2 linked regions of the Azospirillum sp. TSH100 genome follow. The protein of the gene in region 2 binds, or shares a complex with, the protein of the main gene of each other region. Links are inferred from orthologs where the notes say so. Each region holds a gene or a part of one and is shown on either strand. Other genes may lie near its edges.

Evidence for each region. Proteins that work in one complex are often made in the same cells at the same time.
Region 1: the proteins of carB (region 2) and carA are in contact, whole or in part, in a solved structure (PDB 1KEE), measured with the Escherichia coli proteins. The link is inferred for Azospirillum sp. TSH100 from one-to-one orthologs.

The regions. Positions count from the first base shown.
Region 1 is NZ_CP039634.1:1,810,543-1,815,986, forward strand. The notes cover bases 2,568-5,444. They hold carA (glutamine-hydrolyzing carbamoyl-phosphate synthase small subunit), read right to left. Parts: upstream 4,654-5,444; coding sequence 3,481-4,653; downstream 2,568-3,480. Other genes in these bases: E6C72_RS08675 (hypothetical protein), read left to right, coding at 2,568-3,009; E6C72_RS08680 (HNH endonuclease), read right to left, coding at 3,017-3,361; E6C72_RS32700 (TetR/AcrR family transcriptional regulator C-terminal domain-containing protein), read right to left, coding at 4,719-4,934; E6C72_RS08690 (GatB/YqeY domain-containing protein), read left to right, coding at 5,018-5,444. Also shown: prmB (50S ribosomal protein L3 N(5)-glutamine methyltransferase), read right to left, coding at 1-333; arsC (arsenate reductase (glutaredoxin)), read right to left, coding at 370-711; serA (phosphoglycerate dehydrogenase), read left to right, coding at 938-2,182; more of E6C72_RS08675, read left to right, coding at 2,287-2,567. UniProt on the Escherichia coli protein: Small subunit of the glutamine-dependent carbamoyl phosphate synthetase (CPSase).
Region 2 is NZ_CP039634.1:693,680-702,610, reverse strand. Bases 2,089-5,886 are described here. They hold carB (carbamoyl-phosphate synthase large subunit), read right to left. Parts: upstream 5,538-5,886; coding sequence 2,289-5,537; downstream 2,089-2,288. Other genes in these bases: E6C72_RS03305 (hypothetical protein), read left to right, coding at 5,800-5,886; greA (transcription elongation factor GreA), read right to left, coding at 2,089-2,192. In the rest of the region: chrA (chromate efflux transporter), read right to left, coding at 1-563; E6C72_RS03320 (dienelactone hydrolase family protein), read left to right, coding at 734-1,666; more of greA, read right to left, coding at 1,719-2,088; more of E6C72_RS03305, read left to right, coding at 5,887-6,630; E6C72_RS03300 (hypothetical protein), read left to right, coding at 6,641-7,015; E6C72_RS03295 (hypothetical protein), read left to right, coding at 7,029-7,463; E6C72_RS03290 (DUF4424 family protein), read left to right, coding at 7,490-8,542; E6C72_RS03285 (NapC/NirT family cytochrome c), read right to left, coding at 8,635-8,931. UniProt on the Escherichia coli protein: Large subunit of the glutamine-dependent carbamoyl phosphate synthetase (CPSase).

The DNA.
Region 1 (5,444 bases), 1.1 Mb from region 2 along the record:
CACCCGCTCGTCCACATAGAAGGGAATGCCCTGGATATAGGCCTTGTTCAGCAGGTAGGGCGCCGGCTTGCGGGTGTCGATGCGGGCATGGAGGATGCCGGCCACCGCCTCGCGCTCCGCCGCGGTCAGGCGGGCGTCCAGATAGGGGTCGAGCTGGTCGACCGGCAGGTGCAGCGTTTCCAGCACCAGGAACACCGCCTCGTCGAAGGCCGTGGTGGTGCCGTGGCCGTAATCCAGATCGGCCTCGTTGAAGCGGCTGACGCCGTAGCGCAGGAAATCGCGGATCGTCTTCAGCTCGGCGGCCGCGGCGGCTGGGGTGTGTTTGGTGGTCACGGGCGGCTGGCTCCGGTCAGAGGCGGGAATGAGGGGTCAGAGCAGGTCGAGGACCGACTCCGGTGGGCGGCCGACGCGGGCGCGGTCGCCCTTGACCACGATGGGGCGCTCGATGGCGGCCGGGTTGGCGGACAGAGCGGCGACCAGCGCCTCGCCATCGAGATCCTTGGGCAGACCGGCCTCCGCCGCTTCCTTGGCACGGGTGATGTCGCGCGGCCCCTTGCCCAGCTTGGCGAGGAGGACCGACAGTTCCGCCGTGCTGGGCGGGGTCTTCAGATACTCGATCACCGTCGGCTCGACACCGCGGGAGCGCAGAAGCTCCAGCGTCTCGCGCGATTTGCTGCAACGCGGGTTGTGATAGATCGTCACGTCGCTCATGACAGGGTTTCCAAGTTTGAAGAGCGGTCAGACTGATACACCCAACCCGCGTTGCGCGCCAATCCGGCATGCGGAAACGGACGCCGCGGCGCAACATCCCTCAGGTGACAAGGGCCGGCTTTGGTATTATTTTGCGCGCTCGCTTTTCCGAAGGGCCCAGACGCGCCGTTTTCCCGGTGGGCGGGCCTTGCGGAACAGAACCGATGCCCAGATACGGAAGCCGGCCGTGACCAAGCTCTCGCTCTCCAAGGACAAGATCAACATCCTTCTGCTGGAAGGTGTTCACGACAACGCCATCGACGAGCTGGCCCGCGGTGGTTACGCCTCCGTCGAGCGGCTGCCGCGCGCGCTGGACGAGGATGAACTGCTGGAGCGCATCGGCTCGGTCCACATCCTGGGCATCCGCTCGCGCACCCATCTGACCGCCAAGGTGCTGGAGGCGGCGAACAAGCTGATCACCGTCGGCTGCTTCTGCATCGGCACCAACCAGGTCGACCTGAAGGCGGCGCGGCGCCAGGGCGTGCCGGTGTTCAACGCCCCCTATTCCAACACCCGGTCGGTGGCGGAGCTGGTGATCGGCGAGATCATCATGCTGATGCGCGGCATCTTCGAGAAGTCGCAGCTGGTTCATGGCGGCGGCTGGATGAAGTCGGCCAAGGACAGCTACGAGATCCGCGGCAAGACGCTGGGCATCGTCGGCTATGGCCATATCGGCACCCAGGTGTCGATCCTGGCCGAAGCCATGGGCATGCAGGTCCGCTTCTACGACACCGTGCGCAAGCTGGCTCTCGGCAATGCCCGCGCCTGCGACTCGCTGGAGGAGCTGCTGTCGGTGTCCGACGTGGTGACCCTGCATGTGCCGGATACCCCGCAGACCCGGAACATGATCGGCGAGCGCGAACTGGCCGCCATGAAGAAGGGCAGCCACCTGATCAACGCCGCCCGCGGGCAGGTGGTGGAGATCGAGGCGCTGGCCGCCGCGATGAACTCCGGCCACATCCTGGGTGCCGCCATCGACGTCTTCCCGGTCGAGCCCGGCTCGGACAAGGAAGAATTCCAGAGTGCGCTGCGCGGCATCAAGACCGCCATCCTGACCCCGCACATCGGCGGCTCGACGATGGAGGCCCAGGCCAACATCGGCACCGAGGTGGCGCAGAAGCTGCTCGAATATTCGGACAACGGCTCCACCGTCGGCGCGGTCAACTTCCCGCAGGTGGCGCTGCCGGTCCAGGCCGGCTGCACCCGCTTCCTGCACGTCCACGAGAACCGCCCCGGCATCCTGCGCAAGGTGAACGAGGTGTTCTCCGGCCGTGACCTGAACATCGCCGCCCAGTATCTCCAGACCGATCCGGAGCTGGGCTATGTGGTGGTGGACGTCAACGGCGACGTCGAAGAGCTGGAGGTCGTGAACGACCTGCGCGCCATCGAAGGCACGCTGAAGGCGCGCTTCCTGTTCCCGTCGCAGCATTGAGAAGGTGAGGGGAGGAGGGCCTGTCAGTGGCGCCCCTCTTCCCCTTCGTCTCTCTTGCCGTCAATTCTCTTGTGGGCGAAGGGTTTCCCGGTAACAGTGCCGGAATGACCGTTCGCCTCCTGTTCCTTGCCATTCTGGGCATGCTGCTGGCAGCCTCACCGGCCGCGGCACAGGCCAGCGGTTGCTCCGGTTTTCCGCCGGCTAAGCTGGATCTCGAAACCGTGCTGGCGCCGATCCAGCGCGACGATGCGCTGACGATTGCGCAGCTCACCCGCCTGCCGGGACGCACGCCGGGACCGGTCAGCGCCGCCGACAGCCATGTGCTCGGACTGACCCAGGCGCGTTATGGTGAACAATCGCAAGTGTCCGCCCTGTTCAAGACGATGGGCGACGGCACCTACTGCGCGTCGGCCAGCGCCCTGACGATCAGCTTCGGCTTCCAGCAGCGCGTCGTCCATGTCGCCAGGGAGATACCGGCCAATTCATGTCTGTATGGCGAGGTTCTGGCCCACGAGATGCGCCATGTCGCGGTGGACGAGGCTCTCCTTCAGGAGATGATGCCGCAGATCCGCAGCCAGTTGGATCAGGTGATCGCGGGGATGGCGCCGGTCCGGTCCCGCAGCCAGTCGCAGGCGATGGCGGCGATCCGCCGTCCGCTCGAATCGGCGATGCGGCGGATCATGCAGGACTTCGGCCGCGAACGCGACCGTCGGCAGGCCCAGGTCGACACCGTCGAGGAGTATGAGCGGGTCAGCCGGGTGTGCAACGGCGAGGCGCGCAATTACCTGCCGAAGCCCGCCACGCGGCGGACCGTTCGCCAGGGCTGAAGACCCCTCAGCGCTTGCGCCGCCGGCGGTCGGTGGCGTGACCGTCAACGTACTCTGGCGGTTTGCGGCGGACCCAGCCGATGAAGGCGGCGATGTCGGGATGGCCGCGAAGCGCATCGATCCCGTGATACTGGTCGCGCAACTGCTGTTCGGTCAGCACCGCATGGATCTTCGCATGGCAGATGCGGTGCATCGTCACCGTCTCCCGTCCGCCATAGGTGCGGGGGACGAGATGGTGTTCGTTCAGGCTGGCGCCGGGCACCATGGGCCGGCCGCAGAGCGGGCAGGCGGGACGGTCGGACCGGGTCACCGGCGCAGGACTGGTGGCGAAGCGATGATCTGGCAGGCGCATTCCAAACCATATGGTCTGATCGGTCGGCCGGCCAAGATGGCTGTGACAGGTCGGTACTCCAATGAAAAAGGGGAGCCGCCATCGCGACTCCCCCATTCTCCAACGAACCCTGTCCGGTTTCAGGCCGCCTTCTTCTCGGCGATCAGCTGGACGAAGCGGTCGAACAGATAGTGGCTGTCCTGCGGACCGGGCGAGGCTTCCGGGTGGTACTGCACCGAGAAGACAGGCTTGCCCTTCAGGCGGATGCCCTCGTTGGTGCCGTCGAACAGGCTGACATGGGTGACCTCGGCGTCGGCCGGCAGGGTTTCCGGCACCACGACGAAGCCGTGGTTCTGGCTGGTGATCTCCACCCGGCCGCTGGCGAGATCCTTGACCGGATGGTTGGCGCCGCGGTGGCCCTGCTGCATCTTGGTGGTCTTGGCGCCCAGCGCCAGCGACAGCATCTGGTGGCCGAGGCAGATGCCGAACATCGGCACACCGGTGTCGAGCAGGCCCTTGATGGTCGGCACGGCATATTCGCCGGTGGCGGCGGGGTCGCCGGGGCCGTTGGACAGGAAGACGCCGTCCGGCTGGTGGCGCATCACGTCCTCGACCGTGGCGGTGGACGGAACCACCGTCACCTTGCAGCCGGCGGCGGCGAGGCAGCGCAGGATGTTGCGCTTGGCGCCATAGTCGATGGCGACGACATGGTACTGCGGCTTGTCCTGGGTGGCGTAGCCGCCGCCGATGGTCCAGCCGGCCTCGGTCCAGTCATAGGTCTGGCGGCAGGACACGTCCTTGGCCAGATCCATGCCCTCCAGACCCGGCCAGCCCTTGGCCTTGGCGACCAGCGCCTCGATGTCGAACTTGCCGTCAGGCGCATGGGCGACGACGCCGTTGGGCGCGCCCAGATCGCGGATGCGGCGGGTCAGCCGGCGGGTGTCGATGCCGGCCAGGCCGACGAGGCCGTAGCTCTTCAGCCAGTCGTCCAGATGGCGGGTGGCGCGCCAGTTGGACGGGTCGGTGATGTCGGCGCGCAGGATCAGGCCGCGTGCGGCGGGCGTGATCGTCTCGATGTCTTCGGCGTTGGCGCCGGTGTTGCCGATGTGCGGGAAGGTGAAGGTGATGATCTGGCCGGCATAGCTGGGATCGGTCAGGATCTCCTGATAGCCGGTCATGGAGGTGTTGAAGCACACCTCGCCCACCGAATCCCCCGTGGCGCCGATGCCTCGGCCGCGGAACACGGTGCCGTCGGCCAGGACCAGGACGCCGGTGTGAACCGCATTGTCGGAGGGGGGAGTGGCGAGAGTCATTCCAGTGAACCTTCCCAAAAACCGCGGCCGGCGACGGATCGGGTGATCGGCGGAACGGCGACGGCCTAGCGTCCCGCCGGGCGCGCACACGTAGCCGCTCGCACCCCACCTCCGCCGGAATGGGCGATGACGTGGGATCGAGTGGGCTGATCGGATGGGCCGGACATCCTATATGACGATTGGACGCCCGATTTCCAGCAATAGCTTTGCAAGGCGGCCCTGATCCGCCGACAAAGTCGGGTGGTGCGGGCCGCCCATTCGCTGGCCGGGGCTTTTGCCATGGAAATCGGCGGCCATTTTCGGAATAGTCGGCTGTCCGGCTGGAGCCTCCTTTCCCGGCCCGACGAAGCAAGGAAGACAGGACATGACGCTGCGCACGCAGTTCACCGACAGCCTCAAGGATGCGATGCGCGCGAAGGACCAGCGCGCGGTGTCCACCATTCGCATGATCCTCGCCGGCCTGAAGGACCGCGACATCGCCGCCCGCACCCGCGGCGTGACCGACGGCATTGACGAGGCGGAGATCCTGTCGATGCTGCAGACCCTGGTGAAGCAGCGCAACGAATCGGCGGGGCTGTACGAGCAGGGCGGCCGTCCCGAACTGGCCCAGCAGGAGCGCGAGGAGATCGCGGTCATCGAACGCTTCCTGCCGAAGCAGATGAGCGACGAGGAGGCCGGCGCCGCCATCGACGCCATCGTCACCGAACTGGGTGCGGTCAGCATCAAGGACATGGGCAAGGTGATGGCCGAGCTGAAGGCCCGCCATGCCGGCCAAATGGACTTCGCCAAGG
Region 2 (8,931 bases):
GCCGCCACGCCCCCTACCACCGCCGCGGCGCCGATCACCAGCGGGAAGGGCAGGTGCAGCAACGCCAGTGCCAGGAAGGCGGCACCGGCCATGGCGACGGCGGGCGGCCCCTTCAGCGTGCGGCGGCCCAGCCGCCAGACCGCGGCGGCGATGATCGCCACCACCGCCGGCTTGATGCCGTCGAACAGCGCACCGACCAGCCCGGTGTCGCCATGGGCGGCGGCGATCCAGGACAGGGCCAGCAGCACCAAGGCACCCGGCAGAACGAACAGCCCGCCAGCCAACAGCCCGCCGCGCACGCCATACATCCGCCAGCCGATGTAGGTGGCGAGCTGCTGCGCCTCCGGTCCCGGCAGCAGCATGCAGAAGTTCAGCGCGTGCAGGAACCGGGTCTGGTCGATCCAGCGGCGGCGGTCGACCAGTTCGCTCTGCATCATCGCGATCTGTCCGGCCGGCCCGCCGAAGCTGGTCAGCCCCAGCCGCAGCCAGTAGAGACAGAAGGTGAAGAAGGGCGGAGCGGGGGAGGGGGCGGTGGACGGATGGGGAGATGGGGAGTCGCTCATGGTTGAGCAGCCTAGCGTAAACACGGCAACAGCGCAGCCTTCGCCATCGGGCGGAATCGCCATTGGGGACAATTGCCGGGCGCCCATGGCCTTCCGCATCGCAGAGGTTTAATATTGCAACCGCGAGCGCCGCCGTCGGGGCCGGCGCCGGAAGTCGGGGACGCTGCAGAATGAAGGCTTCCACCCGCGGTCTTGCGGCTGTGTTGGGGGCGGCGCTGTGTGCCGGTGTCGGGGTGAGCACTGTTGGCGGGCTGACCCTGTCCGCAGGGCCGGCACAGGCCGCGGTCGGCGTCCATGCCGAGGAGATTGTGCGGTTTCCCTCCGTCGACGGGGATCTGACCGGTGGCGCGCCGACGATGCTGAGCGGCCGGCTGCTGCGCCCGGCGGGGAACGGCCCGCATCCGGCGGTGGTGATGCTGCATGGCTGCGGCGGCCTCTATGCCCGCAACGGCCGGGTGTCGCCGCGCCATGTCTGGTGGGCCACCCATTTGCAGCGTCAGGGCTACGAGGTGCTGATGGTCGACAGCTTCGGCCCGCGCGACGTGGAGGAGGTCTGCACCACCGCGCTGAAGGATCGCACCGTCCGTGCCACGGTGGAGCGCAAGCGTGATGCCTGGGCGGCCCTGGCCTTCCTGCGCAAGCGGCCGGAGGTGGATCACGAGCGCATCGGCCTGATCGGCTGGTCGCAGGGAGCGGGCACGGTGATGGCCGCCTATGGTGCCGGCGAGGATGGACCGGCCGGAACCGAGGAGAGCGGCTTCCGCGCCGCCGTGGCTTTCTATCCCGGCTGCAAGGCGGCGCTGAGCAACGAGGATTGGCAGCCCGACGGCCCGCTGCTGCTGCTGGTCGGCGGCAAGGACGACTGGACCCCGCCGGAGAGCTGCGTCGAACTGTCCGGCCGCGACGGGGTCAAGGGCAAGGTCGATCTGGTGGTCTACCCCGACGCCTATCACGGTTTCGACTCGCCGGACGCCCCGGTGCGCAAGCGCAAGAACCTTGCCACCGCGCCCGGCGGCACCGCCCATGTCGGCACGGATGAGGACGCCCGCTCGGATGCGATCCGGCGGGTGAACGAATTCTTCAAGGAAAAGCTTGGGGGGTGAAGAGCGGGTTTTCTCCCTCTCCCGGGGTGGGAGAGGGAGGAGTAAAAAACCCTTAACGGAACTCGACCGAAACGATCTCGTACAGCTTGGAACCGCCGGGGGTAGATACCTCGACGCTGTCGCCGACGGACTTGTTGATCAGGGCGCGGGCCAGCGGCGCCTGGATCGACAGAAGGCGGTTCTTGATGTCGCTCTCGTCCTGGCCGACGATCTGATAGGTCGTCTCCTCGTCCGTGTCCTGGTCGGCCAGGGTCACGGTCGCGCCGAACTTCACGGTGCTGCCGGTCAGCTTGGCCGGGTCGATGACCTCGGCGCGGCTGATCTTGTCCTCAAGCTCAAGCACGCGGCCTTCGATGAAGCTCTGACGTTCACGCGCCGCGTGGTACTCGGCGTTTTCCGAAAGGTCGCCATGTTCGCGGGCTTCCGCGATGGCTTTGATGACCGCCGGGCGTTCGGTGATCTTAAGGTGCTTCAATTCCTCCTGGAGGCGGTTGAAGCCCGCCGCTGTCATCGGAACTTTTTCCATGTTCGGTCCATCACCGCTTGCAGTCGTTCGACCTGTCCAAAGCGACATCAAGGACGAAGACGGCGCGGAGGAGGTCCGCCGCGCCGTCGTCCGTCCTTAATACGATCCGCTAAGGTACGACTGCAACGGGGCGACTTCAAGGCTGCCGTTCCGGAGTGCGGCAATCGCTTCCACCGCCGCGCGTGCTCCTGCCACCGTCGTATAGTACGGAATGTTGTAGGTCAGCGCGGTGCGACGCAGGCTGAAGCTGTCGGACAGCGCCTGGGCGCCTTCCGTGGTGTTGATGACCAGATGCACGTTCCCGTTGATCATGGCGTCGACGATGTGCGGCTGGCCTTCGACCACCTTGTTGATGGTCTCCGCCGGCACGCCGGCCTCGCTCAGCACCTTGGCGGTGCCGGAGGTGGCGAGGATGCGGAAGCCCATCTCGTGCAGCTTCTTGGAGATCACCGCCAGCGCCGGCTTGTCGTGGTCCTTGACCGAGACGAAGACGCTGCCCTTGACCGGCAGGGTGACGCCGGCGCCAAGCTGCGCCTTGGCGAAGGCGAGCGCGAAGTTGTGGTCGAGGCCCATGACCTCGCCTGTCGACTTCATCTCAGGGCCGAGCACGATGTCGACGCCGGGGAAGCGGGCGAAGGGGAAGACCGCTTCCTTGACCGCGGTGTGCGGGGGGGTCGGACCGTTCAGGGTGAAGGAGGACAGCTTCTCCCCGGCCATGACGCGGGCGGCGATCTTGGCGATGGCGGTGCCGGTGGCCTTGGCGACGAAGGGCACCGTGCGGCTGGCGCGCGGGTTGACCTCCAGGATGTAGACGGTTCCGGCCTTGACCGCGAACTGCACGTTCATCAGGCCGACCACCTTGAGCGCGCGGGCGAGCGCATCCGACTGGCGGTTGATCTCGGCGATGGTGTCGGCAGGCAGCGTGTAGGGCGGCAGGGCGCAGGCGCTGTCGCCGGAATGGATGCCGGCCTCTTCGATATGCTCCATCACGCCGGCGACATAGACGTCGGTGCCGTCGCAGACGACGTCGACATCGACCTCGATGGCGTCCTGCAGATAGCTGTCGATCAGCACCGGGTTCTTGCCCGACACCTGCACGGCGGTGCCCATGTAGCGCTGGAGCCCGGCCATGTCGTGGACGATCTCCATCGCCCGGCCGCCCAGCACGTAGGACGGACGGATGACGACCGGGAAGCCGATGCGGGCTGCGACCGCCTCGGCCTCTTCCAGCGAGCGGGCGAGGCCGTTGGCCGGCTGCTTCAGGTTCAGCTCATGCAGCAGCTTCTGGAAGCGCTCGCGGTCTTCGGCCAGGTCGATGGCGTCGGGCGAGGTGCCCAGGATCGGAATGCCCGCGGCCTCCAGGGCGGCGGCGAGCTTCAGCGGGGTCTGGCCGCCGAACTGCACGATGCAGCCCAGCACGGTGCCGTTGCGCTGCTCGACCCGCACCAGCTCCACCACGTCCTCGGCCGTCAGCGGCTCGAAATACAGGCGGTCGGCGGTGTCGTAGTCGGTGGAGACGGTCTCCGGGTTGCAGTTGACCATGATGGTCTCGATGCCGGCCTCCTGCAGGGCGTAGACGGCATGGACGCAGCAATAGTCGAACTCGATGCCCTGGCCGATGCGGTTCGGACCGCCGCCGAGGATGACGACCTTGCGCTTGTCGGTCGGGTCGGACTCGCACTCGGCCTCGCCGGTCCCATCGGTCTCGTAGGTCGAGTACATGTAGGGGGTGGCCGACGCGAATTCGGCGGCGCAGGTGTCGATGCGCTTGTAGACCGGGGTGATGCCAGCCATGCGGCGGGATGCTGCGACGGCGGCTTCGGTGGTCTTGGCCAGCTCGGCCAGACGGGCGTCGGAGAAGCCCATCTGCTTCAGCTTCAGCCAGCCGGCCTTGTCGGTCGGCAGGCCGTCGGCGCGGATCGTCGCCTCGCGGTCGGTGATCGCCTTGATCTGCTCCAGGAACCACGGGTCGTACTTGGAGACGGCCTGGACCTCGTCCACGGTGAAGCCGTGGCGGAAGGCCTGGGCGATCACAAGCAGGCGGTCAGGCGTCGGCGTGGCGAGCGCGCCGCGGATGGCGGTGCGGTCCGGATTTTCCTCCCCGCCGATCTTCACCTCGTTGAAGCCGGTCAGGCCGGTCTCCATCGAGCGCAGCGCCTTCTGCACCGATTCCTGGAAGGTGCGGCCGATCGACATCGCCTCGCCCACCGACTTCATCGAGGTGGTCAGCAGCGGCTCCGAGCCCTTGAACTTCTCGAAGGTGAAGCGCGGCATCTTGGTGACGACGTAGTCGATCGTCGGCTCGAAGCTCGCGGGCGTGGTGCCGGTGATGTCGTTGGTCAGCTCGTCCAGCCGGTAGCCGACGGCCAGCTTGGCGGCGATCTTGGCGATGGGGAAGCCGGTGGCCTTCGACGCCAGCGCCGAGGAGCGCGACACGCGGGGATTCATCTCGATGACGATCAGGCGGCCGTTGGCCGGGTTGACCGCGAACTGGACGTTCGAGCCGCCGGTGTCGACGCCGATCTCGCGCAGCACGGCGATCGAGGCGTCGCGCATGATCTGGTATTCTTTGTCGGTCAGCGTCAGCGACGGCGCCACCGTGATCGAGTCGCCGGTGTGGACGCCCATCGGGTCGATGTTCTCGATGGCGCAGACGATGATGCAGTTGTCGGCGCCGTCGCGCACGACCTCCATCTCGTATTCCTTCCAGCCCAGCACCGATTCCTCGATCAGCACCTCGCCGACCGGGCTGGCGCGCAGGCCGCCGCGCACGATGTCCTCGAACTCCGCCCGGTTGTAGGCGATGCCGCCGCCGGTGCCGGCCAGCGTGAAGCTGGGACGGATGATGGCGGGGAGACCGACGAATTCCAGCGCGTCCATCGCCTCGTCCAGCGTGCGGACCATGCGCGACTTCGGCGATTCGAGGCCCAGCTTGTCCATGGCGTCGCGGAACAGGATGCGGTCCTCGGCCTTGGCGATGACGTCGCGCTTGGCGCCGATCATCTCCACCCCGAGCCGCTCCAGCGTGCCGTCGTCGGACAGCGCCATCGCCGTGTTCAGCGCGGTCTGGCCGCCCATGGTCGGCAAGAGCGCGTCAGGACGCTCCTTCTCCAGGATCTTGGCGACGACGGCCGGGGTGATCGGCTCGATGTAGGTGGCGTCGGCCAGACCGGGATCGGTCATGATGGTGGCCGGGTTGGAGTTGACGAGGATGACCCGGTAGCCTTCCTCGCGCAGCGCCTTGCAGGCCTGGACGCCGGAATAGTCGAACTCGCAAGCCTGTCCGATGACGATCGGACCCGCGCCGATGATGCAGATGGATTTGATGTCGGTGCGTTTGGGCATGGGTCCGCTTCTCTGAAGTGTGGTCAGCCGAAAACCCCCCGGCGCCGGGGGACCGGAGACGGAGAGCGGGGATGGGCATGTCGTGCAAGGCCCCCTTATAGGGGGTTCGGGGCCGGGGGGGAAGGGGTGGCATGGATGTCACCCTCGCATGACTGAATCTCGGGCGCGGCACCTCCGGCCCATGCGGCCCTTGAACCGATGGGGAAAGGGACGCATCAATTCCCATTCTCCCGCTTCGCATACCCATTGGAGATATGCCCCGATGAGCCACGCATTCGCCAAGGACAGTCGCGCCTGCGCCGCCTGCGTCTCGTGGGGCGGCGAGCGCGCGCTGTCGGAGGACAACACGCTGGTGTACGTCGCCCGCCACGGGGTGGAAGGGGAGTGCCGCACCGCCAGCAGCCAGGACTACCGCCGCATCACCAAGGGCTATCATACCTGCACCGCCTGGGCGCCGTTGCCGATGCTGAAGAAGCATGGCGGACGGATCGGCCACACGCCGGCCGGGCAGGCGCACACTCCGGTCACCGCGGCGGCTTCGCGGCCAATCCTGCAACCGGTCTCCCAGCCGGTGCCGGCGGCAGCGGCCTTCGCTTCGGTGCCGGTGGCGACTCCGATGCTGGACCTGCCGCCGCCGCCCTGCCGGGCGGACGTGATCGACGTGGAGCAGACGCCTCAGGTCCGCATTCTTTACACTCATTGGGTGCGGCTGAAGCGCAAGCGCCGCATGCCGCTGGCGACGGAGATCGACACTGCCCAGGTCCGCGAAAGCGTGCCGCGCATCGCCCTGATGGAGCCGACCGCCGACGGCAGCGATTTCGTCTACAAGTCCTGCGGCCGCGCCCTGCAACGCCGGTTGGCCGAACGGCCGACGACGCGGCGGGTGAGCGACTGCCATCCCGAGCAGGCGGCGCAGCGCTGGCTGTCCGACCTGCGCGCCTGTCTGGAGAGTGGCGAGCCGCGTTGCCTGCTGGTGCGCGACGACCCGATGCTGCCGGGGTCGAAGTTCGTCGAACTGCTGCTGCCGCTGGCCGATGTCGAGGGCGGTCCGGCGACGCGTGTGCTGGCGTACCGCCATGTGCCGGGTGGTTGAGGGGGGGGCAATGGACGGCGCGCAAAGGGGAGAAGGACCGAAGGGGGAAGGCCCAGGGCCGGAGATCGTCGGCGTCTGGCCGGCGGCGGTGTGGATCATCGTCGGTGCCGGGCATTACCTGAACGATCCCGACCATTTCGCCGGCTGGAAGGGCGCCTTGTACTTCGTGCTGGGCACCGGGCTGGTGGCACTGGTCGGCGGCATCGCCAGCCTGTCTGCCCGCCGCACCGTCGCCGGCATCCAGGAACGCCTGCTGAAGGAGGTGCGCCATCGGCGCGATTGGGCGAGTTGGTGGGTGGCGCTGGCACTGCGCGGACTGGTTGGACTTGGCGAGGCGGTTCTGGTGACGCTGCTGGCGCTGTCGGTGGTGGCGATGCTGGGGTGATGATGGCGCCCTGATGATGAATGGTTCCGGTAAAAATGGATTGAGGGTGATTGCTCTCTGCCTGTTGGTTTCTGTATCGGCTGTTCTGGCGGGGTCGTTCTTCTACTTTTATGTCTATGCGAATTTGTTTTTCGACATGTGCGAGGTCGAAACGTTCGGGGCGAATCCTTCGCCGGATGGCAGGTTGTCGGTGGTCGTATATTCGATCGACTGTGGCGCGACCGCCGGCTTCGACACCCGGGCCGGCCTGATTCCGGCAGGCGAGGGAACCGATCCGCAAAACAGCAAGCAATTCCTGCATGTGCGGGGCCGGCATGGCTTGCAGGTCAGATGGATCGACGCGGCGACCGTCGAGATCGCCGCCTTCGATGGTACGAAGGCCTTCGACGGGCAGAACATCGTTCAGCGCGAAAATTTCATGCAAGGGGTCGCCATTTCCTATCGGTGACACCTGCGGATTCGGGGGAGCGGGGGATGGCTGGCAAGGGAATTGGCAAGGCGATCGGGTGGAGCGCTCTTCTGGCGATACTGTTTCTGCCGATGATGGGGGAGGACGCGTCGGCCAACGACAGCACCGGCTTTCAAGGCACTGGCGGAATCGAGCTGACCAGGACCGACGTGATCGAGATGCGGTCGGAGGATCTGTCGATCGGGATGGACGAGATCCGCGTCTCCTACGTCTTCCGCAATGTCAGCGACCATCCGGTCGAAACGCTGGTGGCCTTTCCGCTTCCGGATCTCGACCTGTCGCCGGGATTGACGGCGTCGGCCTGGACCTTTCCCAAGCCGGCCGATGATTTCCTCGATTTCCGCCTGTGGATCGATGACCGGCCGGTGCGGCCCTCTCTGGAGCGGCGCGCCATCTTCCAAGGCCGGGATGTGACGGCGACGGTGGAGGCGGCGGGGGCGCTGGGCATGACGCCCTGGGCGCCGGGCGCCTATGACGGCTACGCGCGGACACTGGATCCGGCGGCGCTGGCCCGGCTGCGCGATGCCGGCCTGATCCGGAATGGCGACGATGACAACAACCCGCAATGGACGCTGCGCACCCGTTATTTCTGGACGCAGACCTTTCCGCCGGGGCGCGATGTGCGGGTCCGCCATGTCTACCGGACCTTCCTGGGTCATTCCCTTCTCGGCGATGTGAACGAGATCGACGGCCGCGGCGTGGTCGGACGGCTTGTCGGAGAGGTGACCGGGACAGTGAACGCGACGGGAGATGACCGCTATTGCCTGGATGCGGCGACGCGGCGGACCGTGGCGACGGTCCAGGCGAAATATCCGCCGCCCGCCATGCCCTATGGCGCTGCGGAGATCGAATATATCCTGACCACGGCCCGCAACTGGCGCGGCCCGATCGGACGCTTCCACCTGACCATCGACAAGGGCGCTCCGGAAAACATCGTATCTCTGTGTTGGAATGGCTTGATCAAGACCGGTCCGACGACCTTCGAATCGACGATCACCGATTTCGTTCCCGACCGCGACATCCGCCTGCTGTTGTTTGTCCGGGGCAAAACTCCCTGACTCCCGCTCGCCCGTCTCGCCGGCGGCGTTTCCCGTGAAACGGCAACAGCCCCGCTCCTTCCGGAAGCGGGGCTGTTGCCTTGCTCGGACGCTTACTTCTGGCTGGTCTTCATGCTCCAGCCCGGCTCAATCCCCTGCATGTCGGGCAGGTGGTGGGCGATGCCCTTGTGGCAGTCGATGCAGGTGTTCTGTCCGGTGAACAGATAGGTCTCGTGCATCTTGGCGGCGCGCGGATTCTGTTTGGTGATGTCCATCGAGTCGGCGCTGTGACAGTTGCGGCATTCCAGCGAGTTGTTCGCCTTCAGCCGCGCCCATTCGTGCTCGGCCAGTTCGCGGCGCTTGTCCAGGAACTTCTCGCGCGTGTCGATGGTGCCGAAGATCTTGCCCCA